DNA from 3 places in the Priestia sp. MDV22-iso46 genome. Region 3 is predicted to be linked to each of the others. Evidence: riboswitches for the same ligand, from Rfam matches in the RefSeq annotation. Region 3 holds a riboswitch; each other region holds the start of a gene.
The links. Region 3 has a riboswitch for glycine ahead of AC4NPH_RS24395 (amino acid permease). Riboswitches for the same ligand answer to the same signal wherever they lie in the genome.
Positions count from the first base shown of each region.

Region 1 (10,405 bases), on a different contig from region 3:
GGGAGGGTTTCATATGGAAGAAATTAAATTTTATACGTACCCGAGCTGTACATCTTGTCGTAAAACGAAAAAATGGCTAGTGAAGGAAGATGTGAATTTTAAAGAGCGTCATTTATTTAGAGAAACACCTACTCATAAAGAAATGCTTGAACTTCTTTCTATGACAACAGAAGGGATGGATGAACTTCTTGCTAAAAGAAGTCAAGAATATAAAAAGTTAAATGTTGATGTGGATAGCATGACACTATCTGAAGTAGTCAATCTATTAATTGAACATCCTCGTTTGCTTCGCCGACCAATTTTAACAGATGGCAAAAAGCTTGTAGTAGGCTATAACGAATCTGCTCTTAAAAATTTAGTCAAGAAAAAAACAAGTCTTGCTTCTCTAGTTGTGTAAGCGTACATGATGAAGAAGCTCAATTCAGTAAATAACGAATAAAACGACAGCGTAGAGTTTTACATCACGTTGTCGTTTTTTATGTAGTCGTTTAGAGGTGTACAGAAGTTGTACATCGTGTAGAAGGACTGAAGCGAAGAAAAGAAGCGTATACTAAAAAAATTATAAAAAATGAAAAAAGAAGGAGGAAAATCTCGAAAAAGGTCGAAATTACTGTTTCTAGATGTTTTACCAATCATCTTGATTACAAATAAAGGAGTGATGATCGTTTGACCGAAATTGAACAGTTTGCTACTTGCATTATACGAGATGCATGTGAGTGCCGAAGTTCTGATGTGCATATTGTGCCCCGAAAGAAAGATGCTGTGATTCAGCTGCGAATTGACCAGGAGCTTATTTTAAAGAGGGTTATTTCAAAGGAAATGTCTGAACGGCTCATTTCGCATTTTAAATTTTTAGGGGGAATGGATATTGGCGAGCGCAGAAAACCTCAAAATGGTGCATTGACCACTTCCATTGATCACTATCAAGTAAATTTGCGTTTATCAACCCTTCCTACTTCTCATGATGAAAGTCTTGTTATTCGGCTTTTGCCTCATCAACAATCTACATCTCTCAAACATTTATCTCTTTTTCCTGAACACACTAAAAAGCTTATTTCTCTCTTGAAATTCTCTCATGGATTAATTATTTTTACGGGTCCTACAGGGTCAGGTAAAACCACTACTCTATATACTCTTTTACACGAAGTAAAGCACCTTTTTAATCGAAATGTTATTACACTAGAAGATCCTATTGAAAAACCGAGTGAAACCGTGCTTCAAGTACAGGTAAATGAACGGGCGGGGATTACGTACACGACTGGTTTAAAAGCTATATTGCGCCATGACCCAGACATTATCATGGTGGGAGAAATAAGAGATAGTGAGACTGCCAAAATTGCTGTGAGAGCAGCACTTACCGGACACTTGGTTTTGACAACGATGCATACTAAAGATACAAAAGGATCTTTGTACAGGCTGCTTGAATTTGGGGTTAGCTTTCAAGAAATGGAACAGACTCTTGTAGCAGTAGCTGCACAGCGCCTTGTAGAAATTCGCTGTCCGCTGTGTTCCGGAAAATGCCACCCCGCTTGTAAAAAAATGAGAAAGCATCGTCAGTCCAGCATATACGAATTGCTTTATGGCAAGGAGCTTAGTGCAGTGATGAGAGAAGTGAAAGGAGAAAATGCGGATTATGATTATAAGACGCTCCGAGATGTGATTCTAAAAGGAATCGCGCTAGGCTATTTATATCCGCATTCGCTAGACGGATGGGGGTAAAGACAAATAGACAAAAAAGGTGGTCTCTTGCTCAGCAAGCAAAAATTCTTAAGCAGGTCTCTAAGCTTTTGGAAAAAGGCTACACTCTTTCTCAAGCTCTTTCGTTTTTGACGTTTCAAGTATCTAACAAAGAAAAAACGGATATTGAAAAATGTCTTGAGCAGTTAAAACGAGGAGAATCTTTGCACGATGCTTTTGTTAAACTTCAGTTTCACCGCGATATTTTAAGCTATTTATATTTTGCGGAACAGCATGGAAACCTTCAATTTGCTTTAAAAGAAAGCAGCTCAATGATTGAAGAAAAAGTAAGGCATCGTAAAAAATTTCAAAAACTTGTTCAATACCCCGTATTGCTACTGCTGTTTATTCTTTCCATTTTATTTGTTTTAAGTACGGTTTTACTTCCACAGTTTGAAGCTCTGTACTTATCCTTTGGAAACAAGCAGTCTTCGTTTATTCTCTTATTTATGCAGGCGATGTCGTTCTTTCCTTTTGTGTTACCTGCAGTCATCAGTATGCCAATCATTCTTTATTTGTTTTATGTGATTTATATTAAAAAATTGCCTCCAGTAGTTCAAATGCAGCTTTTTATGAGAGTTCCCGTTATCCGAACGTTCACACGGCTATTTAACTCGTACTTTTTTTCTGTTCATATGAGCAATTTACTAAATGGTGGTTTATCTATTTATGAATGCTTTGCTCTTTTTCAAAAGCAAGAGCATCATCCGTTTTTTCAAGTGGAAGCTTTTGCTTTTACAGATCAACTTTCCTCAGGAATGCGATTAGATCATATCGTTTCAGGTAAATCTCATTATGAAAAAGACTTGGCTCAAGTTATTGTGCATGGTCAGCAGAACGGTGAGCTTTCTCAAGAACTGTATGATTACAGTCTATTTATGATGGAAAGAATGGAACAGTTTATTTTTCGTATTTTAAAATATGTACAGCCGCTTACATTCTTATTCATCGGAATTGTCATTCTGCTTATGTATATGTCCGTTATGCTTCCGATGTTAGAAGTGATGTCGAGCTTGTAGAAAGGTGAAAGAATATGATTCTAAAAGGTGATAAAGGATTTACCCTTATTGAAATGCTCATTGTTATGCTCGTTATTACCGTGCTTTTGCTCATTATGATTCCAAATGTATTAAAGCATAATACGGTTATTAACAACAAAGGCTGCTCAGCTCTTGTCAAAACCGTAGAGGCTGAGGTACAAGTATACGAACTTGAAAATGGCGAAAAACCAAGTCTAGAAGAGCTTGAAGCAGGAGGCTACTTAAAAGAAGGCACCGTGTGTCCAAATGGTCAAGCCATTCAAATTGACGGTACCGGAAAGGTTACAGCTAGTGGTTCTTCTTAAGCAAAAAGGATTTACCCTCATTGAGATGCTGATGGTTTTATTTATTGTGCAAGTGATGATGTTTTCCATTATTGTAGCCATTCGTCCGCTTGTGGAATATTACAAAATCACATTATTTTTGCGACAGCTGCAAAGCGACACGTTTTATGTGCAGCAAACAGCAATGAACCGAGAATCTCCAATTAAAATTAACTTCGCACCGAAGGGAACAGAATATATTATTTCTGATTCTCGTGCCGTTCTTTATAAGCGCGCCTATGACTCTACCATTCATATCATGTTTGGAAGCGGCAATTCCACGATACAATACAACAAAAACGGCAATATTTCTCAAGCGAAGACCATTTTTATCAGCAATCAAAAATTTAAATATAAAGTTACTTTTCAAATAGGCAGAGGGCGTTTTTATGTGGACAAGATGTAAGGGTCAGCAGGGCTACACCTTGTTAGAAATGCTTGTTTCATTTAGCATGCTTTTACTCCTAACCGGTACAATTATTCCTTTGTATGTTCAGATGAAAGAAGCAGAAAAGAAGCAATATGTTTCGTATCAAGCTGATGCTATCTTGCATGAAGAGCTATTGAAATATAAATATGAAGCAGGATATAAACGGCGAGAAAAAATCGTAAAAGAAAACGTTGCGTTTTATCTGAAGTGGAACGGAGAAAGTGCTCAAAAGCTTTGTGTAGAATGGACAGATTCCGCTGAGAAAATGAAAAAGAAGTGTGATGTGATGTTGAAGTGAAAAGGGAAAAAGGCTTTACGCTTGTAGAGATGTTAGTCAGTTTTACTCTTTTTTTGATCATTGTTTCATTTTTCCCCATTATCATTCCGCTAGCTAAGCAAACATATAATCCGGATTTTAGTATGAATGAAATGGAGTGGGGAATTTTTGTGAATCAACTTGCTATGGAATATCGAGAAGCAAAAGAAGTGGGAATTAATGCGACTACGCTTACGTTGAAAATGGAAAATAATCAGATCATCACTTATGAACGCTACGAAGACAAGATAAGAAGACGAGTGGATGAAAGCGGTCATGAAGTTGTGCTGCAGCACATTAAGAATATTATGTATGAACAGCAAAAAGAAAGGCTTTTGATTCGTTCAACAGACGGTGTTAACAAAGTTAGAGAAGAAACCATTACGACGTTTTTGATGCTTGCTCATGAAACATAATGAGCAAGGATTTATTCTCCCAGTTGTTTTGGCATTTTGTGCGCTTTTTCTTCTGTTAGTAGCTCAGCAAACCACTTATTTTGTGACGAAAAGTTCATTTTATCAAGAAGTAGAGCAGAAAAATCGTCTGCAGCATCTTTTAGAAAACGCGGTTGTACATGTAAAAAAAGAAATAAAAGAACATAATAAATCTCCATCTGCATCTTTAGTATTAGAAACTGGTACGGTTTCATACGAAGTAGTAAGTGAAGATGAACAGATGATCATCCTAAAAATAAAGTGTCAAACATTGCAAGGAAGAGCATTGACGGAAACGGCATATATTCAAAAAAAGGATCAGCACATTGTGAAGTGGACGGATTAAGTCTCTTTCTCTCCGGATATAATAGTGCTGAGGAGATGATTATATGAAAACGAATGATTATGTAAAATATATGACTCAGCAATTTGTACAATATATGGATCAGCCAAAAGAAGAGAGGAAAACGAAAAAAATTCAAAAAAAAGAAGAGCGAGCACCTTTTGCAAACAGATGGTTTGGAATGATTCCGCTGTCGTTTATGCTGTGGTATCGTAAGAAAAAAGAAAGATGAGCATATCATATGCTCATCTTTTTTTTAACCGGCTTGTGTTTTGTTAAATTGACGAGACATCGTTTCAGGCGATATGTAAAATAAGCCACCGTTTATAAACTTAAACAAGATAGTCGGCTCGTACAGTTCTTGAAGCGCTGTTTTTTCGGTCATATATATTTCTGGCAGCTCTTCTGCTGTTTCGTAAAAATGATCAAGAAGCGCTAAGTCTTCATACCATCTCTCCTGCGCTTTTTCAGCCCATTCAGTTGGCTGAGCTTTAACATAGTCAGTCACATATGATGTGAGTCGTGCGATGGCACTTTTAGGTTTAATAAAAGGTGAGAGAGTAAAGCAATAGTCTGAGATTTTAGATGACAAATTTTGATTAATGATTAATTCATGAAATGATTCAATAATCTGTCCATTGATTAAATTAATGCCAAGCGACAAGAGCTCATCTTTTTTACGATCGCATTTGTACGAGACTTTAATATTTAATGCAAGCCAAGGGTGTAAAGGCTGATTTGTTGGCTGAGCTGATGCAACTTGTTCATACAAGTGAATAAACCCGCCTAGTTTTTGAGTAGAAGCGAAAATTTGGTGCAGCCTAGGTGAACCGAAATGAATTCGTTCTCCTTGAACGGAATCGTCTTCAAATGCTGGATCTGTAATGAAAGTGAGCGAAGCAGGAGTTGCTTCTCCTCCCGTCTTTTCAATATAGTGCCAATAAAATGGACGATTCATCAATTCTTTATCGAGTTCAATCGTTAATTGAACCGTCAGGTAAGAAGATGTTTCTGTGACAATAGAACAATTATTAGCTAGAAAATAACGCTTTAAAAATTGATGAATATCAGTTTGCTGCATGCTGATCCTCCTCGCTGTCTTCGTATTGAATAATAGACGTCAAGTTCTCCATTTTGATTTTTATTTCTCCTTCACTCCGCGAATGAAATAAAATATCCTGAATATGCTCTTCGATATTTTTTAAATCAAGCTTTGTTAAAATATCATCTAGCTCTCCAACAACTCGTTCAAAAAGGTTTATTTTTTCGTATAACAATTTTAAAATATGTTCTTCGACCGTATGTTGAATGGCTAAATTGTAAATGTGAACATCATGTTTTTGACCTAAACGATGGACCCTTCCAATTCGCTGTTCTAGACGCATTGGATTCCACGGAAGATCATAGTTAATGATATGATGACAAAACTGAAGGTTGATTCCTTCTCCGCCTGCTTCAGTGGCAATAAATACTTGCGCGTGGCTTTCAAAAAGCTGCTTCATCCAGTCTTTTTTACCTCGCTTAAATCCGCCTCTAAAAGGTACAGAGGTAATTCCATGCTGTTTTAAATACCACTGTAAATACAGTTGAGTTGCTCTGTACTCAGTAAAAATAATGACTTTATCATCAATTTTCTGAACGAGCTCTAGCACTTTTTCTGCTTTTGCATTTTGCGGCACTTGCTGAAGTAGTTCCATTAACGGAGTGATCATATGTTCCGTTAATGCGCTGTTTTGATCTTCCTGACGTTCGAGCATGTTTTTTAATGTCATATACACCGCTTCACGGCTGCTGCAGGCCTCTCGCTGCAGGGTTAAAATTGAAAAAGCGCTTGAAGGGTGCAGTCCGTTTCCTTTAAAAGACGTAATCGCATCGTACAGCTCGCGTTCTTTTGGCGAGAATTCAACAGGAATGGTTTGAACAATTCGCTTCGTCCATTCGATACCCGTATCGTGGCGGCGATTTCGAATCATAACTTTGTTAACAAGCTCTTTTAAGTGTTCATCGTTTTGCAAAGAGCGTTTTTTAGCGGAAAATAATTCTTCGAAATAGTCTTTATTGCCGAGATGGCCAGGCTTTAAAAGAGAGACTAAGTTAAAAATTTCTTCAATTCGATTTTGAATCGGTGTTGCGGTTAGCAACAGACAAAATTTCTTTTTTAGACTTTGCACAAATTCATAGTTTTTTGTTTTGTTGTTTTTAAGTTTATGAGCTTCATCAATGATGATGAGGTCGTAGTCTTGTTCAAGCACAATTTCTCGATGAGGAGAACGTTTTGCTGTATCAATTGAAGACACAACGATGTCACACTGATCCCACACATATGATTTTCTTTGAGGGACTGCGGGAATATAAAATTTTTGATTCAATTCCATAGCCCACTGTGAAACAAGCGAAGCTGGAACTAAAATGAGAACTTTTTTAACAAGTCCGCGAATCATATATTCCTTCAAAATTAACCCTGCTTCAATCGTTTTCCCCAGTCCTACTTCATCTGCTAAAATGGCTTTCCCATTCATTGTTTCAACTACTTGTTTGGCTACTTCGAGCTGATGAGGAAGCGGCGTTAAATCAGCTAGATGTTTTGGGCTTTGTAGTCCTTCAAATTCTGAGATAAGCGTTTGGTCTTCTATTTCATAGGCAAGTTTATACAAATCCCATGCAGACCAAGGGCCGTCTTGCTCCAATTTAGTTGAGAAGGCTGCTTCCCATGTTTCATCGATGTTTAATTTCACTTTCATGATAAAAATGCTCCTTTGTAAAAAATTTTTATTGAACAAATGATAAGAATCAGGTAGGATAAAAATATATTTAGAAAATTTGAAAAAGAAAATAGATTAGCACTTTACAAATGATTGTGTGAATAAAGATAGATACATCTTTCAGTAGTATGCCCAACTTTACCAACTTTATAGAAGCGAATGACGACACGGGGAGAGACTACTTGAATGTAGCGCCGAAGGAGCAAGCAATAAAATTGTGAATCTCTCAGGCAAAAAGACTCTTGTTTGACGCAGCTCTGGAGAGTGTCTATGCGTTTATAGACCACCCACGAGGCAAACCTATTCGTTTATAGGTAAACTTTCAGGTGAAAAGGACAGAGACTTCCTACTAAATACAGTAGGGGGTTTTCTGTCCTTTTTTGTTTGGATACGTAGTGATCCCCACACTATTTGAAAACTCCCCGTTATGAAAAGTTTCACGTGAAAAAGAGGAGGACATAAATATGACAACAGAATTACACAAAACGCCGCTTTATGATACCTATCAAAAATATGGTGCCAAAACAATTGATTTTGGAGGATGGGCTCTTCCCGTTCAATTTTCTTCTATTAAAGAAGAGCATGAAGCTGTACGTACAAAGGCAGGCCTTTTTGATGTCTCTCATATGGGAGAAATTCTTGTAACAGGAGCTGATAGCTTAGCTTTTCTTCAGCACACGATGACAAATGACGTTTCTACCCTCGTAGATGGAAAAGCACAGTATACGGCTATGTGTTATGAAGACGGAGGCACGGTAGATGATTTGCTGATTTATAAAAAAGCAGATCAAGAGTATTTGCTAGTCGTAAACGCTGCTAATATTCAAAAAGACTATGAGTGGCTGGTGTCTCACAAACAAGGAGATGTAACGCTCGTTAATCAGTCTGATGAAACTGCGCAGCTAGCTTTACAAGGTCCTGTAGCAGAAAAAGTTTTACAAACGTTAACGAACGAAAATTTATCTTTATTAAAGCCATTTACATTTGCTGATGATGTAGAAGTAGCGAATGTAAAAGCTCTCGTTTCACGTACTGGGTACACCGGGGAAGACGGCTTTGAAATTTATTGTTCTTCAGCTGACGCCTCTCACTTGTGGACGGCTATTTTAGAAGCAGGCAGTGATGAAGGTGTGCTGCCTTGCGGATTAGGAGCTCGCGATACGCTTCGTTTTGAAGCTACTTTGGCTTTATATGGCCAAGAGCTTTCAAAAGATATTACGCCCATTGAAGCTCGAATTGGATTTGCAGTAAAAACGAACAAAGACAGCTTTATTGGAAAAGAAGTGTTAAAAGAACAGCGTGAAAGCGGGGCATCTCGTAAACTGGTAGGAATTGAAATGATTGATAAAGGTATACCAAGACACGGTTACGAAGTATTTGCAGATGAAGAACAAATTGGATTTGTGACAACAGGTACACAGTCACCGACATTAAAGAAAAACATCGGTTTAGCGCTATTGTCAGCAGAGTATTCAGAGCTTGGTCGGGAAGTAGAAGTGCAGGTTCGAAAAAAACGCTTAAAAGCAAAAGTGGTTTCAACACCTTTTTATAAACGTTCAAAGTAAGCTTTGGGGAGGAATTTAACATGTTACATCGCTATTTACCAATGACAGAACAAGATCAGCAGCAAATGTTAGCAGCAATTGGTGTTTCATCTGTTGATGATTTATTTTCAGATATTCCGCAGCGCGTTCGTTTTCAAGGAGAATACAATATTAAAAAAGCGGCTTCAGAGCCTCAGCTGTTAAAAGAATTAAATAGTATGGCTGCTAAAAATGCTCATTTAAAAGACTATGCTTCTTTTTTAGGAGCAGGAGTTTACGATCATTACATGCCGGTTATTGTTGATCATGTTATTTCTCGTTCGGAATTTTATACGGCCTATACTCCGTATCAACCAGAAATTTCTCAAGGAGAACTTCAGGCCATCTTTGAATTTCAAACAATGATTTGTGAGTTAACGGGGATGGACGTGGCTAATTCTTCTATGTATGACGGAGGAACTGCTTTAGCAGAAGCCGCTATGCTCAGTGCGGGTCAAACAAAAAAGAAAAAAGTACTTGTCTCTGCGGCTGTTCACCCTGAGTCAAAAGATGTGTTAAAAACGTATGCGAAGGGTCAATACATTGAAGTGGTAGAAATCCCTGCAGCAGACGGAGTAACAGATATGATTGCATTGGAAAAAGAGATGGGGAGTGACGTGGCAGCTGTTATTGTCCAATACCCAAATTTCTACGGACAAATCGAGCCGTTAAAAGAAATTGAAGAAATTACTCATCAAGAAAAGTGCATGTTTGTGGTTTCAAGCAATCCTTTATCATTAGGTTTACTTACGCCCCCTGGAGAATTCGGAGCTGATATTGTCATTGGAGATGCACAGCCATTTGGTATTCCAAGTCAATTTGGAGGACCGCACTGCGGATACTTTGCAACTACGTCTAAGCTTATGCGGAAAATTCCAGGACGATTAGTAGGGCAAACGGTAGATGAAAACGGTAAGCGAGGGTTTGTTTTAACCCTTCAAGCGCGTGAACAGCATATACGCCGCGATAAAGCGACGTCTAACATTTGTTCAAATCAAGCGTTAAATGCTTTAGCGGCATCAGTTGCAATGACAGCTTTAGGCAAGCAAGGTGTAAAAGAAATGGCGCTGCAAAACTTATCAAAAACGCATTATGCATATGAAGCGTTAAAGGCAAAAGGGATAAATGTAGCATTTGAAGGACCGTTTTTTAACGAATTAGTCGTGAAGCTTCCTGTTTCGGTAACAGAAGCAAACAATCATTTATTAGCATCAAAAATAATTGGCGGTTATGATCTTAGCCGTGATAACCAAGCGCTTGAAAATCACATGCTGCTTGCTTTTACAGAGCTCCGTACAAAAGAGGAAATTGACCAACTTGTAAATGAATTGGGGGATCTTCATGCTTAATCAAAATCAATCACTTATTTTTGAAAGCAGTAAAGAAGGGCGAATCGGCTATTCATTGCCAGAGTTAGATGTGCCGCAAGTAAATGCT
Region 1 is NZ_JBZVWT010000002.1:241,240-251,644, forward strand. Features, by position in the region: gene AC4NPH_RS13160 (Spx/MgsR family RNA polymerase-binding regulatory protein) at 14-397, shown strand; gene comGA (competence type IV pilus ATPase ComGA) at 667-1,719, shown strand; gene comGB (competence type IV pilus assembly protein ComGB) at 1,710-2,756, shown strand; gene comGC (competence type IV pilus major pilin ComGC) at 2,771-3,082, shown strand; gene comGD (competence type IV pilus minor pilin ComGD) at 3,024-3,506, shown strand; gene AC4NPH_RS13185 (type II secretion system protein) at 3,490-3,828, shown strand; gene comGF (competence type IV pilus minor pilin ComGF) at 3,825-4,262, shown strand; gene comGG (competence type IV pilus minor pilin ComGG) at 4,252-4,626, shown strand; gene AC4NPH_RS13200 (YqzE family protein) at 4,670-4,855, shown strand; gene AC4NPH_RS13205 (YqhG family protein) at 4,880-5,704, opposite strand; gene AC4NPH_RS13210 (DEAD/DEAH box helicase) at 5,691-7,364, opposite strand; glycine riboswitch at 7,545-7,637, shown strand; gene gcvT (glycine cleavage system aminomethyltransferase GcvT) at 7,850-8,950, shown strand; gene gcvPA (aminomethyl-transferring glycine dehydrogenase subunit GcvPA) at 8,971-10,317, shown strand; gene gcvPB (aminomethyl-transferring glycine dehydrogenase subunit GcvPB) at 10,310-10,405, shown strand, end outside.
Region 1: linked by a shared signal. The riboswitch ahead of gcvT (glycine cleavage system aminomethyltransferase GcvT) and the one ahead of AC4NPH_RS24395 (amino acid permease) in region 3 are both predicted to bind glycine.

Region 2 (10,405 bases), on a different contig from region 3:
TAATTTTCGGATTGTATTTCATTGTACAAGATCCAAGTGGATAGAACCCATTATCAATCCCGTGGTTTTTATTTGAAAGTGCTGTGTAATGGCGCACAAGCTGAAGCTCTGATACTTCAGGAAGATCTGCTGGCAAATCACGAATCAAATGTTTCGGAAATTTATCATGTAAATAAATACCTTCTACGTCACTTTCCGGCAAGTTTGAACCGACACGCCCTGGACGACTGATTTCAAAGATTAACTCATTGTATTCAACCATTTACAACCGCCTCCAATACTTCTACAAATTGATCAATTTCTTCTTTTGTACGCTGTTCGGTCACCGCAATGAGCATTTGATTGTTAAAACCGTAATCACTTTCTAAGTCAAATCCTCCAATGATTCCTTCCTCAAGCAATTTAGCGTTGACCTCCTTAATCGGACAAGGAAGTTCCACCACAAATTCATTAAAGAATGGTGCTTCATTCTTAACAATAAAGCCTTTCTTTTGAAGAGAATTTGCCATGTAATCGGCTTTTTCAACATTTAGTTGTGCCATATGACAAATTCCTTGCTTTCCAAGTGCGGTCATGCAGACAGCAGATGCAAGAGCGTTTAATGCCTGATTAGAACAAATATTTGATGACGCTTTATCACGGCGAATATGCTGCTCACGTGCTTGCAGGGTTAATACAAACCCACGTTTTCCTTGGTCATCTGTCGTTTGTCCCACAATGCGTCCCGGTACTTTACGCATAAATTTTTTATGAACTGAAAAATAACCGCAGTGCGGACCTCCAAAGGCCATCGGTATTCCTAATGGCTGCATATCACCAACCACAATATCTGCTCCGAGTTTCCCTGGTGCTTGCAGAAGTGCTAGTGACAGTGGGTTGGCACTGACGATGAAAAGCGCTCCTGTTGTCTCCGCAATTTTCTTTATCTCTGCTAAATCTTCAATAGAACCAAAGAAGTTTGGGTATTGAACAATAATGGCGGCAGTATCCTGTTCAATTTGTTCTTGCAGATTTTCTAGGTCTGTCACATCAGCAGCAAGATTTACTTCTTTCACCGTATACCCTTGTCCGTCAGCTACCGTATTTAAGATAGCACGTGATTCAGGATGAACGGCCCTTGATACAAGTACTTTTGAGCGTCTTGTTGATGCAACCGCAAGTGATGCAGCTTCTGCAAGAGATGTAAAGCCATCATACATAGAAGAATTGGCCACATCCATTCCCGTCAGCTCACAAACCATTGTTTGAAATTCAAAAATAGCTTGTAACTCACCTTGACTGATTTCCGGCTGATAAGGTGTATAAGCCGTGTAAAATTCAGAACGTGAAATCATATGATTCACCAAACTGGGAATGTAGTGATCGTATGTACCCGCACCAAGAAAAGTCGGGTAGTAGTTAGCATTTTTATTTTGTGAAGCAAGCCTCTGCATTTTTTTCAAAAGAAGTGGTTCAGGAATGGCTTTCGGAATATTTAACTCACCAGCTAAACGAATATCAGATGGAATGTCTTCAAATAACTCATCTATGGAAGACATATTTAAAAAAGCAAGCATCTCCTCTTGATCTTGTTTCGTATCAGGAAGATATCTATAAGTGTTTGTCATGTTATTCCTCTCCTTCGTCGATAAACGCTTCATACTCATCTTGATTTAAAAGCAACTCTAACTCTTCTGGATTAGATATTTCCACTTCTATTAACCAACCTTCCTTATACGGATTTTTATTAATGGCCTCAGGAGTATCGTTTAATTCCTCGTTTACACGAGTAACTGATCCTGATACTGGAGCATAAAGTTCAGAAACGGCTTTAACTGATTCGATTGTTCCCATTGATTCATTAGCTGTTATTTCATCGTTCACTACCGGGTTTTCAACAAATACAATATCCCCCAACTGCTTTTGAGCATAATCAGAGATTCCAATTCGCACACGATTTTCGTCTAATTGTAGTACCCACTCATGTTCCTCGCTGTATAATAAATTGGCTGTTGCATTTGTCATTGTTTTTCTTCCCTTCATCTTTGTTTTTAATATTTTTATAGTTTGAAAATTAATAGAAAAACTTCACTTATAACGTACTTATTAATCTGTTGTACTTTAAAGAGATGACTGATATTTTCCTATCAGCAAACGATTATCGTTATAACTCTATTAAAAATGTCATAAATCTTTTTTATAGAATGGTGTTTTCACCACAATGGCATCAATCATTTTTTTGCGAACTTCAACTTTTAGTTGCGTACCCAACTCAGCATACTCTACTGATACGAGCGCAAGACCTAAGCCTTTCTTTAAAGACGGGGAATGGGTTCCAGATGTAATACAACCAATTTCTTCTCCTTTCGATGAAAACACTTTGTAACCATGACGAGGAATACCCCTTCCTTTTACTTCAATCCCTACCAATTTTCGTGTTAAGCCTCTTTCTCTTTGAGCTGTAAGAATGTCTTTGCCGATAAAATGACTTTCTTTGTTCGTTTTAACAGCAAAACCGATTCCTGCTTCAAGTGGGCTGATATCACTTGTGAGCTCTTGACCATATAATGCAAGCCTCGCTTCAAAACGAAGAGTGTCACGTGCACCAAGTCCACATGGTTTTAACCCATGTTCCTTTCCCACTTTCAGAAGCTTCTCCCAAAGAGCTTCTGCCTTATCTGTTGTTAAATAAAGTTCAAATCCGTCCTCTCCTGTGTAACCTGTACGTGATACAAGAACGTCTGTAATCCCATCCAAATTGACATGTTGAGCAAAATGGAAAAAACTAATTTTCTTTAGGTCTATTTCCGTTAACTTTTGTAAGATGACTTCTGCCGTTGGACCCTGTATAGCAAGCTGCGCAATGTCACCTGAAACATTCTGAAGCTTCACTTCTCCTCTTACGTGTTTCTCCATCCACTCGATATCTTTTTTAATATTTGCCGCGTTAATCACAAGTAAATATTTTTCATTAGCCAACTTGTAAACAAGTAAGTCATCGACCGTACCGCCGTCTGGATAACACATAGCTGTATATAGGGCTTGATTGATACTAAGTTTTGTTACATCGTTTGTTACAAGGTAGTTAATATAGCTTTCTGCACTTCTCCCCGTAACCAGCACCTCTCCCATATGAGAAACATCAAAGAGTCCTGCTTTCTTTCGGACAGCTTCATGCTCTTCTAAAATGCTGGAAAACTGGACTGGAAGTTCCCAGCCCCCAAAATCAATGACCTTTGCACCGTATTTTTTATATGTTTCAAAAAGCGACGTTCTCTTTAATAATGTATTTGTACTCATTGACACACCTCCAATTAAGGTTTCTTATGAAACAACTGTTCTTTTACCTTTTTACCTGTTGGGGTCATTGCAAGACCCCCAAGTGCGGTTTCCCGAAGGGTCCTAGGCATATCTTTTCCGACCTTATACATCGCTTCAATGACTTCATCGCATGGAATGCGGCTTTCAATACCGGAAAGGGATAAATCAGCAGCTGAGAAAGCAATCGATGTGCCAATAACATTTCGCTTAATACAAGGCACCTCAACTAGTCCTGCGACTGGATCGCATACTAGGCCTAATAGTGATTTCATAGCAATAGCTGTGGCATTCACTGCCTGTTTAGGAGTTCCTCCTTTTAATTCCACGATTGTTCCAGCTGCCATGGCTGTCGCTGAACCAACCTCTGCCTGGCAACCTCCCGCGGCTCCTGAAATAAAGGAACCGTTGGCAATCACATAACCAAGCATGCTGGCCGTAAACAAGCCCATAACTAAATCCTTATAGGGAGTGCCATCATTTTTATGAAGGGAAAACAATACTCCAGGTAAAATGCCAGCAGCTCCAGCTGTTGGGGTAGCCACAATGATCCCCATTCGAGCATTGCTTTCAGACGTGGCTAATGAGAAAGTCATCGCATTGCTTATATAATGTCCCGACAGCGATTTACCCTGATTTACGTAGCCATACATTCTTACAGCATCGCCACCAGAAATACCACTTGGTGCAGTTGATCCATCTTTTATTCCTCTATCAACGGCTTCCTTCATTTTAATCAATCGCTCTTCCATCATGCCGATAATGGTTTCTTCTCCTTTTCCTGAATTTTTTGCTTCCATCATCAACATTATTTCACCAATTGTTTTTCCTTCACTCTCACAAACCTGAACAAGCTCTGTCATGGACTGAATTTTCATCATAATAGACTCACCAATGATTTCTTTCTTGACTGATAACGACTCACAAGAGCTGTAAAGTCAACATCAGCGCTTAGACGAATATCTACCATTGCTTCGTTAATCATAAAGATTTTAGATAAACCGCCGCCAAGTGATGCTCCACCTACTTTTGCCACACAATTTCCTCGTTTTACTGTAACAATTGTTGTGTTCGGATGTTCAAAATATGGACAACTGTCTTCAAGCTGAAATTCATAGGACAGTCCGTATTGTAAGGTCATCTCGATTGAATGTTTAATCCGTGAATCATCTGTATCCATTCCAAGCAATCCCCCAAGAAGGGCTTTATCTGTTCCATGACCTTGGTGTGTTTCGGAAAAAGAATCATAGAGAATAATCGTTGCTTCTTTCGGGCGTCCACCTATCAATTCATGAATGAACTTCCCAATCAATACAACACCAGCCGTATGAGAACTAGATGGTCCTACCATGATTGGACCAATAATGTCAAAACAACTTTGAAATTCCATCATGAGGCCCCTTTCTTATATAGTGATTGGCTGTTGAAATAATGGATACCCATCACAAATCGCTTTTGTTGTTTCTTTTGCTTGTTCAAGAATGGTTGAATCTCCTTTACTCTTAAGAACAGATGCAATTATTTTACCAATTTTAACCATCTCTTTTTGCTTCATACCTCGTGTTGTTAAGGCTGCTGTTCCCATGCGTATTCCACTTGTCACAAATGGGCTTTCAGGGTCGTAAGGAATTGTATTTTTATTAACCGTAATTCCTGATTTCTCTAGTAGTTTCTCTGCTTCTTTTCCAGTTAAGTCCCACGGACGTACATCTAAGAGGACAATATGATTATCGGTTCCGCCGGAGACCAGAGTTGCTCCTTCTTTCTTTAATGTTTCACTCAATACTTCCGCATTTTTAATAATTTGTTTTGCGTATTCTTTAAAATCTGATTGCAAGGCTTCTTTGAAAGAAACTGCTTTTGCTGCAATAACATGCATGAGGGGTCCACCTTGGATACCAGGAAATACAGCTTTATTAATTTTTTTGATCATTTCCTCATCATTAGTCAAAATAATGCCACCGCGCGGTCCACGTAATGTTTTATGTGTGGTACTCGTCACTACATCTGCATAGGGGATTGGTGATGGATGGAGGCCTGTTGCAACAAGCCCTGCAATATGAGCCATGTCTACCATGAATTTTGCCCCGACTCGATCAGCAATTTTCCTAAAGCGTGCAAAATCAATGGTTCTTGGATAAGCACTTGCTCCTGCAATAATCAATTTTGGTTTTTCTTTTTTTGCAATTATTTCTAGTTCGTCATAGTCAATCAAGTGAGTATCTTCTCTTACACCATAAGATACGATTTCAAACCATTTTCCTGAAATGCTGACAGGGCTGCCATGAGTTAAGTGACCGCCATGCGAGAGATTCATCCCCATCACTTTATCACCAGGCTGTAGCAATGCATAAAAAACAGCGAGATTGGCTTGGGCACCCGAATGTGGTTGAATATTTGCATACTTGGCACCAAACAGCTTGGTGAGGCGCTCCATAGCTGATTGTTCTGCCACGTCAACAAACTCGCAACCGCCATAGTAACGCTTTCCCGGATAACCTTCTGCATACTTATTAGTGAACACGGATCCCATTGCCTCCATTACTTCATTACTCACAAAGTTCTCTGATGCGATTAACTCTAATGTGTTTAGTTGTCGTGTTTTTTCATTTTCGATAGCAATATAAATATCGCGATCATAGTTTCTTAGACTCATCGTTATATCCTCCTTTGATTTTTTCAAAATTTTACGTTTCCTTACCTTCCCCAACAAAAAAGACAGAGGAAAGGCAAGATATTGATCTTACCCTTCCTCTGTCCCTTTTACCTGAGAGATTACCTTTTACATGAAACATTTTAAGAAAATGATTTCTTAAAATGTTTCATGTAAAAGAGTTCCCCTTTGGTGGCTTTGCAGCTCTCTCCAGAGGTGCGTCCAATTGCAGTCTTTTTACCTGAGAGTTTATACCCCAAGGATTTTTTGGGGGTTGCTCCTTCGGTGCCGAATTGATTTTCTTCGGTCTCTCCCACAATCATCATTCGCTTATATACAGTTAATTTGACAATTTGAAATAATAGAGAATAATCTATAAATTTTTAATTTATTACGGTAAAGAGAGTTTGTTTGATATAAATTTATTATGAATTAGAATTTAGATAAAAAAAAGTAAGCACTTTTATAACACATAGTAACTAAAAGTATACCTTAAGAAAAAATAAAGCTTTATTCTAACCATAAAGAAAAATATGTCATAAAACCTCACAAAAACCTTTAAAAAAACAGAAAATTATAAATATAATAAGTCCACCAGCACAAATTTAATACTTAGTTGACAAGAAGGAGTTGAATTTGCAGTTATAAAAAAGAACGTAGTTATCGTCGGAGCTGATGTAATTGGATGTGGGAAAACTTACTATCTGAGTAAAGTGGAACAACGAAACATTACCAATTTATATTAAGGAGTTATTTCATATGAATCAGAAAGAATCATTAAAGAAAACTCTTCGAATGCGTCATATGATGATGATTGCGTTTGGAGGTTCCATTGGGGCTGGCTTGTTCGTCGGCAGTGGCGCTATCATTCAAGCTACTGGACCAGCAGCAGTCTTGACGGCTCTAATGGCTGGAACATTAGTTATTCTTATTATGAGAATGCTAGGGGAAATGGTTGTAGCAAAGCCTAGTTTAGGTTCATTTTCAGATTACGCTCGAGAAGCCCTTGGGAACTGGGCCGGTTTCACAGTTGGTTGGCTATATTGGTATTTCTGGGTTATCGTTATTGCTGTAGAAGCAATTGCAGGTGCTACAATATTAAAAGATTGGATATTCTCTGATACTCCACTCTGGGTATTGAATCTAATTCTTTTGTCGGCATTAACATTGACTAATCTCCTCTCTGTTAAAGCTTATGGTGAGTTTGAATATTGGTTTTCCCTGATTAAAGTTGTTACAATCACTTTATTTCTTTTTATCGGTGGAGCGTACATTTTAGGTCTATTACCAGGTACCACAATGAATTTCTCTAATTTAACGATGCATAGTGGGTTTGTACCAGTTGGTACAGGTGCAGTCTTCGTCGCTATAGCCACAATTATTTTTTCCTTTGTTGGTTCTGAAATTGTAACTATTGCTGCAGCAGAATCAGATGAATCGGAAAAGGCCGTAGTAAAGTCCGTAAACTCAGTTATCGTCCGTATATTACTATTCTATGTAGGTTCTGTCTTTTTAATTGTAACTATTATTCCATGGAACGATGCTGTATCCCTTAAAAACCCCTACGTTAGCGCTCTTAAAGTCATTGGTATTCCCGGTGCCGACATAATTATGAATCTAGTCGTTGTCACAGCAGTACTCTCTTGTTTAAACTCAGGGGTGTACACTGCATCTCGGATGTTATTCGCTTTAAGTGCTAAAGGAGATGCCCCGAAATGGATGCTTAATGTTACGAAACGAGGAGTTCCCTTAAAAGCTATTCTTACATGTACAGTATTCGGTTTTTTATCCGTAATTATGTCTTTTATATCACCGGATACAGTGTTTCAATTCTTATTAAATTCTTCAGGGGCAATTGCTCTCTTTGTATACTTACTGATCTCCATTTCCCAGTTAATTCTTCGTAGAAAGATTGAAAATGAAACGCCTCATCTTCTTAAATTTCGCATGTGGGGTTATCCTTATATCACCATCGCATCAATTATTGCAATCACTATGATCATTGGAACTATGGGCTTTAACTCTGAGACCCGATCCCAATTAGTATTGAGTATATTTAGTGTAATTGTTGTAGTCATTCTCTATGTAGTTAAAGCAAAATTTACAAGACAAAAAATGATTCATACTAACACTGTTGAGGATGATATACCTGAGGTTAAATAGTATGAAGATAAACCTTGCTACATTTATATGAATTAAAACATTGTAACCAGAGCAAACTACTCAAGATGGTTGTGAATCATCATTCCGTATAAAACCAAGTGTAAGCCGAAAAAACCATTGTTCAGGAGCAATGGTTTTTTCGGCTGTATATGAGATACAAGCGAAGTTAACATAATAAGTATTACAAGAACCAATAAAAGTCCGTCAAGGTATACGTTTTTAGATTATTTACATTAGACAGCCTTAATCATAGATTATGTATTATATCCTTGATAAATCACTGTAAAGGGATTAAGGATTTCAGAGCTTCCTTGTACTTTTGAGTTATCAGTAACAAAAACGACTAATTTTTGTTACTGATTAAAGGTAATTTAATATTTACATAAATTGTTTTTAGGATAGGAAGACCTAAAGCAATAAAATTCATTAATAGTTTTTAATTTCATTATTTAGAATAATATGGTATATTTAATCAAAAAGGAAAAAACCATGATAGGCCTTGCTATTGCCATTATTGTATTTAATTTTATTGCATTTAAAACAAATAAAAGACTAACAGCAAATCAAATTCTTCATATTTGGATGTTTACAATTGCTTTTCAACATATGTTTGATGTCTTTATAGATCTCAAATATCATGCCTATTGGTATTTTACAGAAAACGCAGATTGGAGGGGAGTTCTTACTCATACTGTATTACTCCCACCTGCTAATATGATATTTCTTAATTGGTATCCTTTTAAAATGTCAATCATTCACAAGGGTTGCTATTTTATCTTTTGGATGGTAGCCATTTTGCTTTATGAAATGATTACATTAATTCCCGAACCTTGGGGATACTTCCACTATGGTTGGTGGAATTTATGGTATTCAGCTATCATTGATCCTGTACTTCTACTTATTGCGTTAGGATATTATAAATGGGTATTAAAGCTAGAAAACAGGTTATTAACAGGAAAGAAATAAAAAGAGCATTGTACTAATAACAATGCTCTTTTTATTTCTTTCCACTTATTGTCGACGAAGTTCTTGTATTTCTTCTTTTGTAAGTCCTGTTAGTTCGATAATAGTCTCTTCATCTATTCCTTTTTGAATCATCCCTAGAGCTACCTTTATAATACCTTTTTTTTCAGCTCTTTTTAATGCAGATTTTTCATCTAATAACGCTTTTCTTCGAGCTTCATATGCTAATAGCACTTCAGGATCCTGACTTACACGTTCCCATTCATCCATCGCTTTTTTTAATACTTGATCTTCTTGCATCGCAATCTCCTCCAATACCTGAGTGATTTCTTCGTCTTCCGATGCCTCCAGTAACAGTAACCATCTTACCAGTTGATCTTCTCGAGGATCTACCTCTTTGTTACGCCACTTAATTAATAACTTAGGTAGCTCCATAAAATGAATTTCCAGCATATCGGTTAAAAGTAATTTCTGTTCTCGTTCATATAATTGAAAAGTGGAATGATAATCATGCATATGTGATAAATAACGGAAATTCACAATATTAATGGTAATGGTTTTACAAAGTTCCCCGTAGTCCATGCCTTCTTTCATTTGGCTACTATACATTTTGGACCAGTAATAGAGTGTTCGTTTTTCCATATCATGTTTATTATTAAGTTGAATCTCAATATTTACACGGCTTCCATCCTCAAGTTGCGCATGTACATCTAAGATCGAACGTTTATCTTCTTGATTTTCTTTATTGAAATGAGGATCCAGTAACTGAACCTTATAAATCTTTTTCTCATCTGGAAAACGGAGAGCAGCATTTAAAAAGGCAGCTAAAATTGACTCATTTCCATGGGTCCCAAAAAGGGACTTGAAAGCAAAATCAACACGTAAATCTAATCGTTTTGTCATAACGTCCTCCGTCATTTCATCTTCTTTCTTCTTATTATATCATGAGCGTTCTCTTATTCCTATGCAATGCGTTTTACTGTCAATCTAATTCATAGTAACAGGACTAGACTAAAACGAAGCTATTCTCCTTACTTTCATCAAATGATTTATATCAGATCAGAACTAATTCTCAAGAATAACGTATTGTAGAAAAAGGTTCTATTTGTCGTCAGTTAAAGTAAATATATAAACTTTATTTTTTATAACGCAGTTTATACATTTACTTTTGTTCATAAAATATAATAATTATTTATTTTTAATTGAAATTACTCTGATAAGAATATAATGAAGAACAAGCACAACAAAGACACCAATTGAGACGGGTAAGAAGTACAACTATAAATAGATTCAAGGATCAAGGACATAACTTTACTCGTTAAAAACAAA
Region 2 is NZ_JBZVWT010000010.1:93,066-103,470, forward strand. Features, by position in the region: gene gcvPB (aminomethyl-transferring glycine dehydrogenase subunit GcvPB) at 1-262, opposite strand, end outside; gene gcvPA (aminomethyl-transferring glycine dehydrogenase subunit GcvPA) at 255-1,607, opposite strand; gene gcvH (glycine cleavage system protein GcvH) at 1,609-2,004, opposite strand; gene gcvT (glycine cleavage system aminomethyltransferase GcvT) at 2,164-3,279, opposite strand; gene sdaAA (L-serine ammonia-lyase, iron-sulfur-dependent, subunit alpha) at 3,294-4,175, opposite strand; gene AC4NPH_RS26990 (serine dehydratase beta chain) at 4,175-4,690, opposite strand; gene glyA (serine hydroxymethyltransferase) at 4,703-5,953, opposite strand; glycine riboswitch at 6,049-6,167, opposite strand; glycine riboswitch at 6,170-6,276, opposite strand; gene AC4NPH_RS27000 (amino acid permease) at 6,710-8,113, shown strand; gene AC4NPH_RS27005 (hypothetical protein) at 8,603-9,079, shown strand; gene AC4NPH_RS27010 (Rpn family recombination-promoting nuclease/putative transposase) at 9,125-9,979, opposite strand.
Region 2: linked by a shared signal. The riboswitch ahead of glyA (serine hydroxymethyltransferase) and the one ahead of AC4NPH_RS24395 (amino acid permease) in region 3 are both predicted to bind glycine.

Region 3 (10,405 bases):
TCAGGAGGAATACCCTGTCCTTCATCAGCTAGCTGCAGCCAAAGGTGGTTTTCTTTTATTTTAATCGTAATATGAATAGCTCCTCCTTCAGGCATTGCTTCGATAGAATTTTTAATAATATTAATAAATACTTGTTTTAACTGATTTTTATCTCCATACACCTTTGGTAACTGGTCGTCTCTTTCAAATATGAAAGCTACTTCCTTTTCTACTGCTTCAGGTTCAAGAAGTGAGCACACTTCTTGAACAAGCGCTTGCATGTTCAAAGATTCAACCTTCATTACCTGAGGTTTTCCTAACATCAAAAATTCTTCTACGATTCCATTCATTCGTTCTAATTCAGTTTCCATGATATCTATATACAAAGCATCTTTAGGATTTTGTTCTTTTAATAAGTGAACAAAACCTTTTAAAGAAGTTAAAGGATTTTTGATTTCATGAGCCACTCCAGCTGCAAGTTCTCCTACCACGGCAAGCTTCTCAGAAGTTCTAAGCTTCTCTTCTGCCTTTTTACGCTCCGTAATATCTGTCGATACGCACAGCATTTGAATCACTTCCTGTTTTTCATTCATAATAGGAAGTTTTGCTGTTTCGACCCAGCGCCGGTTTCCTTTCGAATCTTTAAACTGTTCTTCTAATACCATCCCTTTTTGGGTACAGTTTGAAAACTCCCCTTTATATAAAAGATCTGATTGAAGGTTGAACTGATATTTATCAATCGATTGTCCAATTAAGTCATCAGATTTTTCACCTAAGAGCATCGCAAAAGATTCATTAACGAGAATGAATTCCCTTTTTTGATTGATAGCATAAATATAGCTTGGATTAATGTCAATAACTTGTCTTAAAAACGTTTTTTGTTCCTGCAGCTGATTTTCTTTTTGCTGTAAATTTGCTTTAGAATGGCGTATATAGCTAATCATTTCATTAAACTGTTTAGATAAAATACCGATTTCGCCCCGCTCAATTTCTCGTTCCGGAATTTTTTGATTAAAATTCCCGCGCGCTACTTGTCCCGCCAATTCATATAGTTTATGAATTGGATTCACAATTTGCCTTGCATATAACGCAGTAAAAAAAGAAAGCAGTAAAATCGTAACGCCTGAAACGATCCAAAGCGTTTTTTCAAACATTTCATAAGGCCTGTAAATTTCTTCAACGGGTAATTCAGCGACAATTCCCCAATCCAAAACAGGAATATATTCGAAAGACGCAAAGAAATACTTACCTTCGGTGTTCACAACCCGCTGATATCCTGATTTATGATTCATCGTTTTCTGAACGATTTCATTTTTCTTAGCATTTTCACCGATTCTCTGTTTCTCTGGGTGGGAAATAATTCTACCATTGCGGTCTACAATAAATGTATAGCCGTTCTCTCCTATATCAAACGTTTGAAAGATGGATTGAAAACTTTTATTTTCTTCAATTCGCAGCGCTAAATTTACAACCTTTTTTACATTTTGCTGCCCATCCAAAATAGGAATCGCCATCACCACAATGTAGTGCTTTGTATCTGCTGAAACGACATCGCTTAAATATATTTTTTTGGTTCGCAGCGCTTCCTGAAAATATTTTCTTTTACTTAAGTTCACATGTTTCATATTCTTTAAATCATTCGGGTAATAATGCTCAACATACCCTTTTACATTAAAAATGGTTCCGCTATCGATATACGGTGAAATATTAACTATTTTCTGCAATTCTTCGTCTATTTCTTGTTCATCATCCGATAAAAAAATAGGATCTTGCTGTACCTCGTCGCCCAGGCTCCAAATATCTTTAATGACGACGTTAATTTGCTCTTTCATTCTCTTGACGGTTTTATCAGTTACCTGTCTATATTGATCTTGAGAAATATTAGGCAGCATCACTCTTGAAACAATAAACATTAGCGTCAGTACGGTACAAATAAGAAGCACATTAATCGTGAAGATTTTCCAAAACGTATGAGATTTAAACCATTTCATGTTTGTTCACCTTAATCTAATGAAGTCTACCTCCATTGTACTGCAAAATGAAAACTTTTCCATATAAATGACGGAATTCCATCTTTAGACACAGAAGAAAAGCAATTTGTTCTACATTCCTATCAGAAAACTATGAGCTTTCTCACTGTGTTTTCTGTTAGAACAAATTTTTAGTTTTCTTCTATAAACTTTGCTTCCTGCATTTTATTCATGCAGTAGAAATCAATTATTTATCCTCCACTAAAAAGACCTCATCACGGAGTGATGAGGTCAGAAATTTACTATATTCTTTTATAAAAAATCATGTTTATTCCCTGCTGATTTTCTAGCCTTTAAAGATTTATTTTCTTTTTCCTTCTAGTCCAGTAAAAAATAAATAAGAGAATAAACCAAACGGGCGTCAACAATAAGGCTGGGCGCGTCGCGTCAGAAAACAGCATAATAACAAGAATCACCGCAAACAAAGCTAGCACAACATAGTTTATAAATGGTGTTAACGGTGCTTTGAATGCTGATGCTGCATGCAGCTGCGGACGCGTCTTTTTATACCTTAGATGGCAAATAAGAATGATACTCCACACCCAAATAAAACAAATAGCGCTAATGGTCGTGACGATGCCGAAAGCTTGGTCTGGTATAAGTTTGCTTAAAAGAGCTCCCGCTGAGATGACCAGCGTAGATACAAACAATCCGTTGCTTGGTACGTGGTTTTTGTTCAGTTTTGCAAACTTAGATGGCCCTTGGTCATTTTTACTTAAATTATATAAGATACGGCTTGTTGAAAACATTCCGCTATTACAAGCAGAAGCGGCTGAAGTTAATACAACAAAATTAATAATTCCAGCAGCAAGCGGAATTCCGACTAAACTAAAGGTTTTAACAAATGGGCTTTCTGCTGCATTTAATTCCATCCACGGGTTAATAAATAAAAGGACGATAAGTGCCCCAACATAGAAAAATAAGATTCGCAGCGGAATTTTATTAATGGCCGATGGAATATTTTTTTGGGGATTTGATGTTTCTGCTGCCGATACCCCTACCAATTCAACCCCGACGTATGCGAATATAACCATTTGGAATGAAAGTAAGAAACCTGAAACCCCATTTGGAAACAGTCCTCCGTGATTCCAAATGTTTTGAACAGTAACGGATCCCGCGTCTGTTTTAAATCCCATTACCAGCAAAATAACGCCAATAATAATTAATGCAAGAATCGTAATAACCTTTATTAAAGCAAACCAAAACTCTAATTCTCCAAATAATTTTACGGTTAATAAGTTAAGACCTAATAAAATGATTACACAAATAAGTGCGGGAATCCACTGAGGAATATTGAACCAATATTTCACATATACGCCAACTGCAATCACATCAGCCATAGCTGTCATAATCCAGCAAAACCAGTAGGTCCATCCCGTTACAAATGACGCCCACGGTCCAAGATACTCTTCAGCAATATCTGTTAACGATTGATAACCTGCTTTAGACAGCAGTAGTTCTCCTAGCGCTCTCATCACAAAGAAAAGCGCAATACCAACAATTAAATAAGCAAAGATGATAGAGGGACCTGCAAGCTGTATTGCTTTACCAGAACCTAAAAACAAGCCCGTACCAATGGTTCCCCCAATCGCGATTAGCTGAACATGACGATTGGATAAATCCCTCTTTAATTCTCGTTGTTCCAACTCTAACTCCTCCTAACAATAAAACCTTTGATGCGATCGTGCGGACTACAAATAAAGTCCAATAAAAAAAAGAGATTGGATGCGCTCCAATCTCATGGTCATAAGAATAACAAATATTAAGGTACATGCTACCAATTAGTAACATGCCAAATAAATATCCGGTACTCTTCTGTCCTTTTGCCTGAGATTGTGAACCCTTCGGCGTCGCGAAACTATCGCGATCTCTCCAGAAGCTGCTCCTGCTATAGTGTGATCCATAGCAATCATAGCTTTCTACGTATTAATTTTTTCAATCAATAGAATGACTGTCGAATAGTTGTTTATTCTAATACCAGTTAGATGCTTTGTCAACAGGAAAGATTACTTTCATTTATTTACCTTCTTCGACAGAAGGTAATTGAACAGTTTCAATCGTCAACTTAGTATCCTTTTCCTCGCGCTACCTGAGTCCTTGCGGGAACCTGAACACATTAAACGGATCATACTTTTTGTTCACTCTTTCTAATCTCTCTGCGTTGTCTCCAAAATACTCACGTTCGTAGTTTCTCAGGTTGCTGATAGGAAAATTCACATAGGAACCTACCGTAATACTTTTAATATATTCAAATCGCTTGCGAAGCCAATCTCTGTTTGCTCTTGCAAATACATCTTCTGTCCAGACAGACTGAAACCCCATAATATATCTGGCGTTTCTGTAGAAAAAAGCCGTTTCTCTTTTACCAACACGGCGAATTTCTCCTCCTAGTGCATAAAAAGAAATCGCATCATACACGGAACCTTCTGCCGGACGCTGTATGAGATCTGCAAGATTTTCAAGCTCACCACGTGAATAGCTTCTGTGCACAAATCTTCCCGTTGACTTAAATTTTTCAGACGGAGGATAGGTTGCTTCTATTTTTTTTACCGCTTCAAGAAAAGATAATGATTCCAGCTCTACTTGAAACCCTTCTACTTCTGCAAAAGGCTGCAAAATCTCCCGAGCTCTTTCTGGGGAGCCGTAAAAGAATCCGTTTGCAAATATGCCTAACCCTTCTCCTCCTGCATTATAAAATGCTTGCAACTAGCGTCATACGTTTGTCCAGTTTGGGCAGCCAGTTTTGCCATATATTCATCACTTGTGCCTGCTTCTCCTTTGTAGTACCTACATAAAAGAATCGAACGAGCGTCACAGAGCTGTTCGTGGGCTTTGGAAGCTGAAACGTCATGCTTACCACAACGCCAAAGTTACCGCCACCGGCACCGCGGCATGCCCAAAAAAGATCCGCGTTACACGATTTGTTTGCCTTAATGAGCCTTCCTTCATAATTGACTAATTCTAGCTCTATCAAGCTGTCGCACCCTAACCCGTAAAGTCTGCTCGAAAGTCCCCAGCCTCCACCAAGTGTAAAGCCAGATACCCCAACAGTCGGACACGTTCCTCCTGGAAACACATATCCGTTCGAACCGATGAAATCATACACTTCCGTATTTTCCTCTCCTGCTTTCATCTTTAAAATGTTCCGTTTCCTATCCAATTTCAACCCATTTAATCGACTAATATCAATGACTAATACACAGTCACCCGTAGAATACCCTTCATAATGATGACCGCCAGATCGAATGCGAATATCAACACGATGCTTGCGCGCCCAGCGGATCGCATTCACAACATCCTGCTTTTTTTCACAGTATACAATCACAAGCGGAAATTTATTAACAGCACGATTCCATCCCTGACGAGCTTCCTCATAAATTGGGGCTTTTGGCGTTACCACTTCGCCCGTAAGCCCTTTTAAAAACATTGAGTCCATTTTGACCTCTGCCACCTCTGTACATACTTTTTATTAGATTTATTACTATAGTATTATCAATGTGGTTAAAGGTTTGGGTTTTGGGATAGAATTTGCGTTTATTATTTGTATAAAATACGTCATTATAGTTTGTTTTAAAAGCATTAACTCTCTTATGTAATTTCTCTTTAGCGATGTAAAACTTTCTAAATCTAGACTTTATGGGAATTTCGATTCACTATACTAAAATATTTTCTACTCTAAAAGAACAGATGTTTAATTTTAACAATTTCCCCATTAATAAAAGTACAGCTCAAAGAAAAAAGAGCAGAATCAAATCTGCCCTTTACTCTTTTTCTATTCATTTCTTTAACGTCAAACTTACCACATTCTCCACATGCGCCGTATGAGGGAACATATCAACAGGCTGAATGTAATCAACATGATAAGCCTTCGACAGCTGCTGCACATCTTTCGCTAATGTGGATGGATTACAAGAAACGTAAACCACTTTCTTTGACTTCACTTGTAAAATCGTTTTTAGAAGCTTGTCATCACAGCCTGTTCGCGGCGGGTCAACGACGATTACGTCTGGCTTCCAGCCTTCTTTTACCCACTTCGGCATCCACTTTTCAGCTGGACCCGTCACATATGTGGCATGCTCAAATCCATGATCTTTGGCATTTTTTCTCGCGTCTACAATCGATTCTTCAATCGTATCCATTCCGCGAATTTCTTTAGCATCTTTAGCAAGCCATAAGCCAATTGTACCTACTCCGCAGTAAGCATCTACAATTTTTTCATTGCCTGTTAGCGCAGCTGCTTTTTTTACTTCATCATATAGCTTCACTGTTTGAAGAGGGTTCAACTGGAAAAATGCACGCGCTGAAAGTTCGAACGAGATATCTCCTAACGTTTCTTGAATCACCGACTTTCCAGCGAGTGTAAACGTTTCGTCTCCAAAAATAAGCGATGTTTTTTGGCCGTTTACGTTTTGTACGAGCGATTTCACTTCCGGTAGGCGGCGCTGAATTTCTTTAATGAGCAGCTCTTTTTTCGGAATTTCTTGTTTAGCCGTGATCAAGACAATTTGCACTTCACCCGTTTCAAATCCTACTCGAGATACGATGGTACGTACAATACCACGGCGTTTGCGTTCATTGTAGATAGGAATTTGAAGTTCTTGTAAAATTCGTTTTATTTCTTTTGTCACGTGATTCGTGGCTCCATGCTGAATAGGACAGTTTTCAATGTCAATCAGTCGATGAGAATTCAGTCCATACAAACCAGCGATGACTTTTTGTTTATCTACACCTACTTGGAACTGTGATTTATTACGATAGCCCCAAGGATCTTCCATGCCAATTGTTTGGCGTGTTTTTTCCTCTACTTTTTTTAATGAACTGTGACGTTCGAACGCTTGCAGAACAATATCGCGCTTAGATTCTAGCTGACCTTCATAGGATAAGTGCTGAAGCTGACAGCCTCCGCACTGTTCATAAATAGGACAGGGCGCATCTACGCGATGAGGAGATTTTTTGCGAATTCGCTTGATTTTCCCTTCCGCAAACTTATGCTGGACATTTGTTGCTTCTACAACCACTTCTTCATTTGGTAATGCTCCTGGTACAAAGACGACTTGGCGCTTAAAATATCCTACGCCTTCTCCATTAATACCGAGTCTTTTTATCGTTAACGGAAACGTTTGTCCTTTTTGAACTTTCATTTCAGTTTTTGGTTTATTCATGAGACCAACTCCGATTAGTTTAAATTCTTTATATAGTTATTAACGGTCCTTAGCTGCTTAAAACCTATTAGACCGTATCGCTTTAAAAAAGACATCAACGCATATTATAACACTTCAACAGCAAAAAACCGACAGGAGAAACATTCCCGTCGGTTTTTATCTTTATTTCGTTTCAGAAGGACTTTTCTTCATTTGTTTGCGTTCGTTCATTAAATCATCAATACTTTTAAACGTATAGCCCTGCTTTTTTAAATCCACAATTGCTTGATCTAATGCATCTGCGTTATCCTTTGAAACGGTATGCAGAAGCATGATTGCACCTGGATGTATTTGAGCCATCATATTGTCGTATGAGTAGCGCCAGCCTTTTTGTTCATTCACTTTCCAGTCAACGAATGCAAGTGACCAAAATACATTCGTATAGCCCTCTTGCTTTGAAAGAGCTAGCGTTCGTTCACTAAATACACCTCTAGGTGAGCGAAGATACTTCATTTCATCACGACCAGTAATATTCTTGTATTCATCTTTTACTTTTTGTAATTCCTCTTTAAAACGTGCGTCATCCACTTGAGTTAAGTCAGGGTGATGCCATGAATGATTGCCGACAATATGCCCTTCTTTTACCATTCGCTTAATTAGCTTAGGCTCTTCTTTTAAATAGTGTCCTGTTACAAAGAACGTGGCAGGAACCTTTCTTTTTTTGAGCACGTCTAATACCTGCGGTGTATAACCATTTTCATAACCGTTGTCAAACGTTAAATAAATATTTTTTTTATTTGTATCTCCGAGGTAAAAAGCATCATACTTAGCAAGAATTTGTTCATAAGCTGTACCTGCGGATGCGGGCTTGTGATTTTTACTTTTTTGAAATCCCCAGCTGATCGGAGTGTTTGGATACATTTGTGCTTCAACAGATGCTATGCCTGTTGACATCACGAATAAAAAAACGAGAAAAAAGGTGAACCGGCGCATAAGAAGCTCCTTTCGGAAGTCATTTTACGCTTAGTATCCACTCAATTTTCTCGTTCATGAACGTTATTTTTTACCATACGTTCCGGACGTATGTTTATTTAAATACCGGTTCTTTAAATTGCTCAAGCTTTTCAAATGAAGACTTGTCTACATCTGCATGCAAGCTGTTTCCGTGTGAATCCATCGTCACTACAGCTGTAAAGCCTTCTACTTTTAAATGCCACATTGCTTCAGGAATACCGAACTGCATCAAATCAACGCCTTCTACGCTCTTGATACAATCAGCATAGTACTGTGCAGCTCCGCCGATCGCATTTAAGTACACACCGCCATGCTCTTGAAGAGCAGCAAGCGTTTTAGGACCCATACCGCCTTTACCGATAACCGCGCGGATACCAAATTTCTTCATAATATCTCCTTGGTAAGGTTCTTCACGGATACTTGTTGTTGGTCCTGCAGCGGTTACGTGCCATTTTTCATCTTCATCTTTTAACATAACCGGACCACAGTGATAAATGATTTGTCCATTTAAATCAATTGGCGCATCGTGATCTGTTAAATGCTTATGAATAGCGTCGCGTCCTGTGTAGAGCATACCGTTGATGCGCACCACGTCGCCAACTTTTAATTCACGAATTTGCTCTTCTGTAATAGGTGCTTGTAATACAACTTCTTTTGTTTCATCCGCATTTTGTTTGTCTTCTGCGCCTGCATTTTTATTAAAATCTACTTCTTCGCCTTCTTGATACAGCCACTCTTGAACGCTTCCTGTATCGGCATTAATTTTAACGCCCAAACGACGGTAAGCCCAGCAGTTATACGCAACTGACACATAGAAGCTAGCAGGAATACGATTAATTACGCCGACTTTACAGCCAAGTAATGTCGTTTCTCCGCCAAAGCCCATTGTACCAATTCCTAACTTATTGGCATTTTCCATTACATACTCTTCTAATTCTTTCAGCTGAGAATTTGGATTTTCGTCATCTAAATTTCGGAACAGCTGCTCTTTTGCTAATTCATAGCCTGTTGTACGGTCGCCACCGATTCCAACACCAATGACGCCGGCACTACAGCCTTGACCTTGTGCTTGATACACAGAGTGCATCACACATTTACGAATGCCGTCTAAATCACGACCAGCTCTACCTAAACCTTCTACTTCACAAGGCAGGCTGTACTGAATGTTTTTATTTTCGCAGCCGCCGCCTTTTAAAATAAGACGCGCATCAATATAGTCATTTTCCCACTGTTCAAACTTAATAACCGGCGTGCCGCCGCCTAAATTATTACCGCTGTTTTCTCCCGTTAACGAATCTACGGAGTTAGGGCGAAGCTTTCCGTGCTTTGTTGCTTCTTCAATTGCCCAATAAATTGCTTCTTTAATTTGAAGCTGATTCACTCCTACAGGGGTTTTAATTTTAAATGTTGGCATACCCGTATCTTGACAAATTGGCGATAAATTATCATCCGCCATCTTAATATTATTGGTAATGGTCGCTAAAGACATTGCTGCACGCGTTCCTGCATTTTCACGCGCTTTTGCCTTTGCGATAGCACGTCGAACGTCTTTTGGCAATTTTGTAGATGTTTCAACAATTAAATCGTACATGCTTTGTTTTAAAGCTTCAATCATCACTTAATTCCTCCCATATCCCGCTAATGTATGTATTTATCTATCTGTCGTACAACTTTCAAAATTTATTATACTCCTTCAAAAATTGTTTCGAAAGACCTTTATAGGAGGATTTCCACTTCAAGCAAAAAAGCGCTAGTTTTTCTAGCGCTTTTTCCTTTGTTCATTCTTTATCTTTTTTAAACTGCTCACATTTTGCTTCAAGGTCATCAATCATCGTAATCAAACGGTCAATGTCTTCTAGATCTGTGTTTTCAGGCTCCATGGAGTCTAATACGTGTACAAACATATTTAAACGATCTTTTAAATAACGTACTTGTGAATCTTTATCTCGAACGGCGTTTCCCATTTTAAACCCTCCTGATATAGCTTTTTCATTCGTATTTCTTTATATCCTAACGAATACTTTCATATTTGACAACTAAAAGCAATAAAATCCATAATAGTCACTGGTGTCCGTTTTGAATGAGACGTATAATTTAGTCTAGCAGGACGGACCGTGAGATGTTTTCATCATCATTTCACTTTACGGAAAAATAAAAGGAGTTTTTTTATGGCCACTTTACAACGAATTACCCCGGAGTTCGATCCGTGGGAAGCGTATTTAGATATGAAACAATATGGCA
Region 3 is NZ_JBZVWT010000007.1:23,042-33,446, forward strand. Features, by position in the region: gene AC4NPH_RS24390 (PAS domain-containing sensor histidine kinase) at 1-1,970, opposite strand, end outside; gene AC4NPH_RS24395 (amino acid permease) at 2,303-3,655, opposite strand; glycine riboswitch at 3,815-3,895, opposite strand; partial or broken gene AC4NPH_RS24400 (FAD-binding oxidoreductase) at 4,095-5,445, opposite strand; gene rlmD (23S rRNA (uracil(1939)-C(5))-methyltransferase RlmD) at 5,786-7,171, opposite strand; gene pdaA (delta-lactam-biosynthetic de-N-acetylase) at 7,334-8,143, opposite strand; gene AC4NPH_RS24415 (fumarate hydratase) at 8,238-9,779, opposite strand; gene AC4NPH_RS24420 (SE1561 family protein) at 9,943-10,128, opposite strand; gene yfkAB (radical SAM/CxCxxxxC motif protein YfkAB) at 10,333-10,405, shown strand, end outside.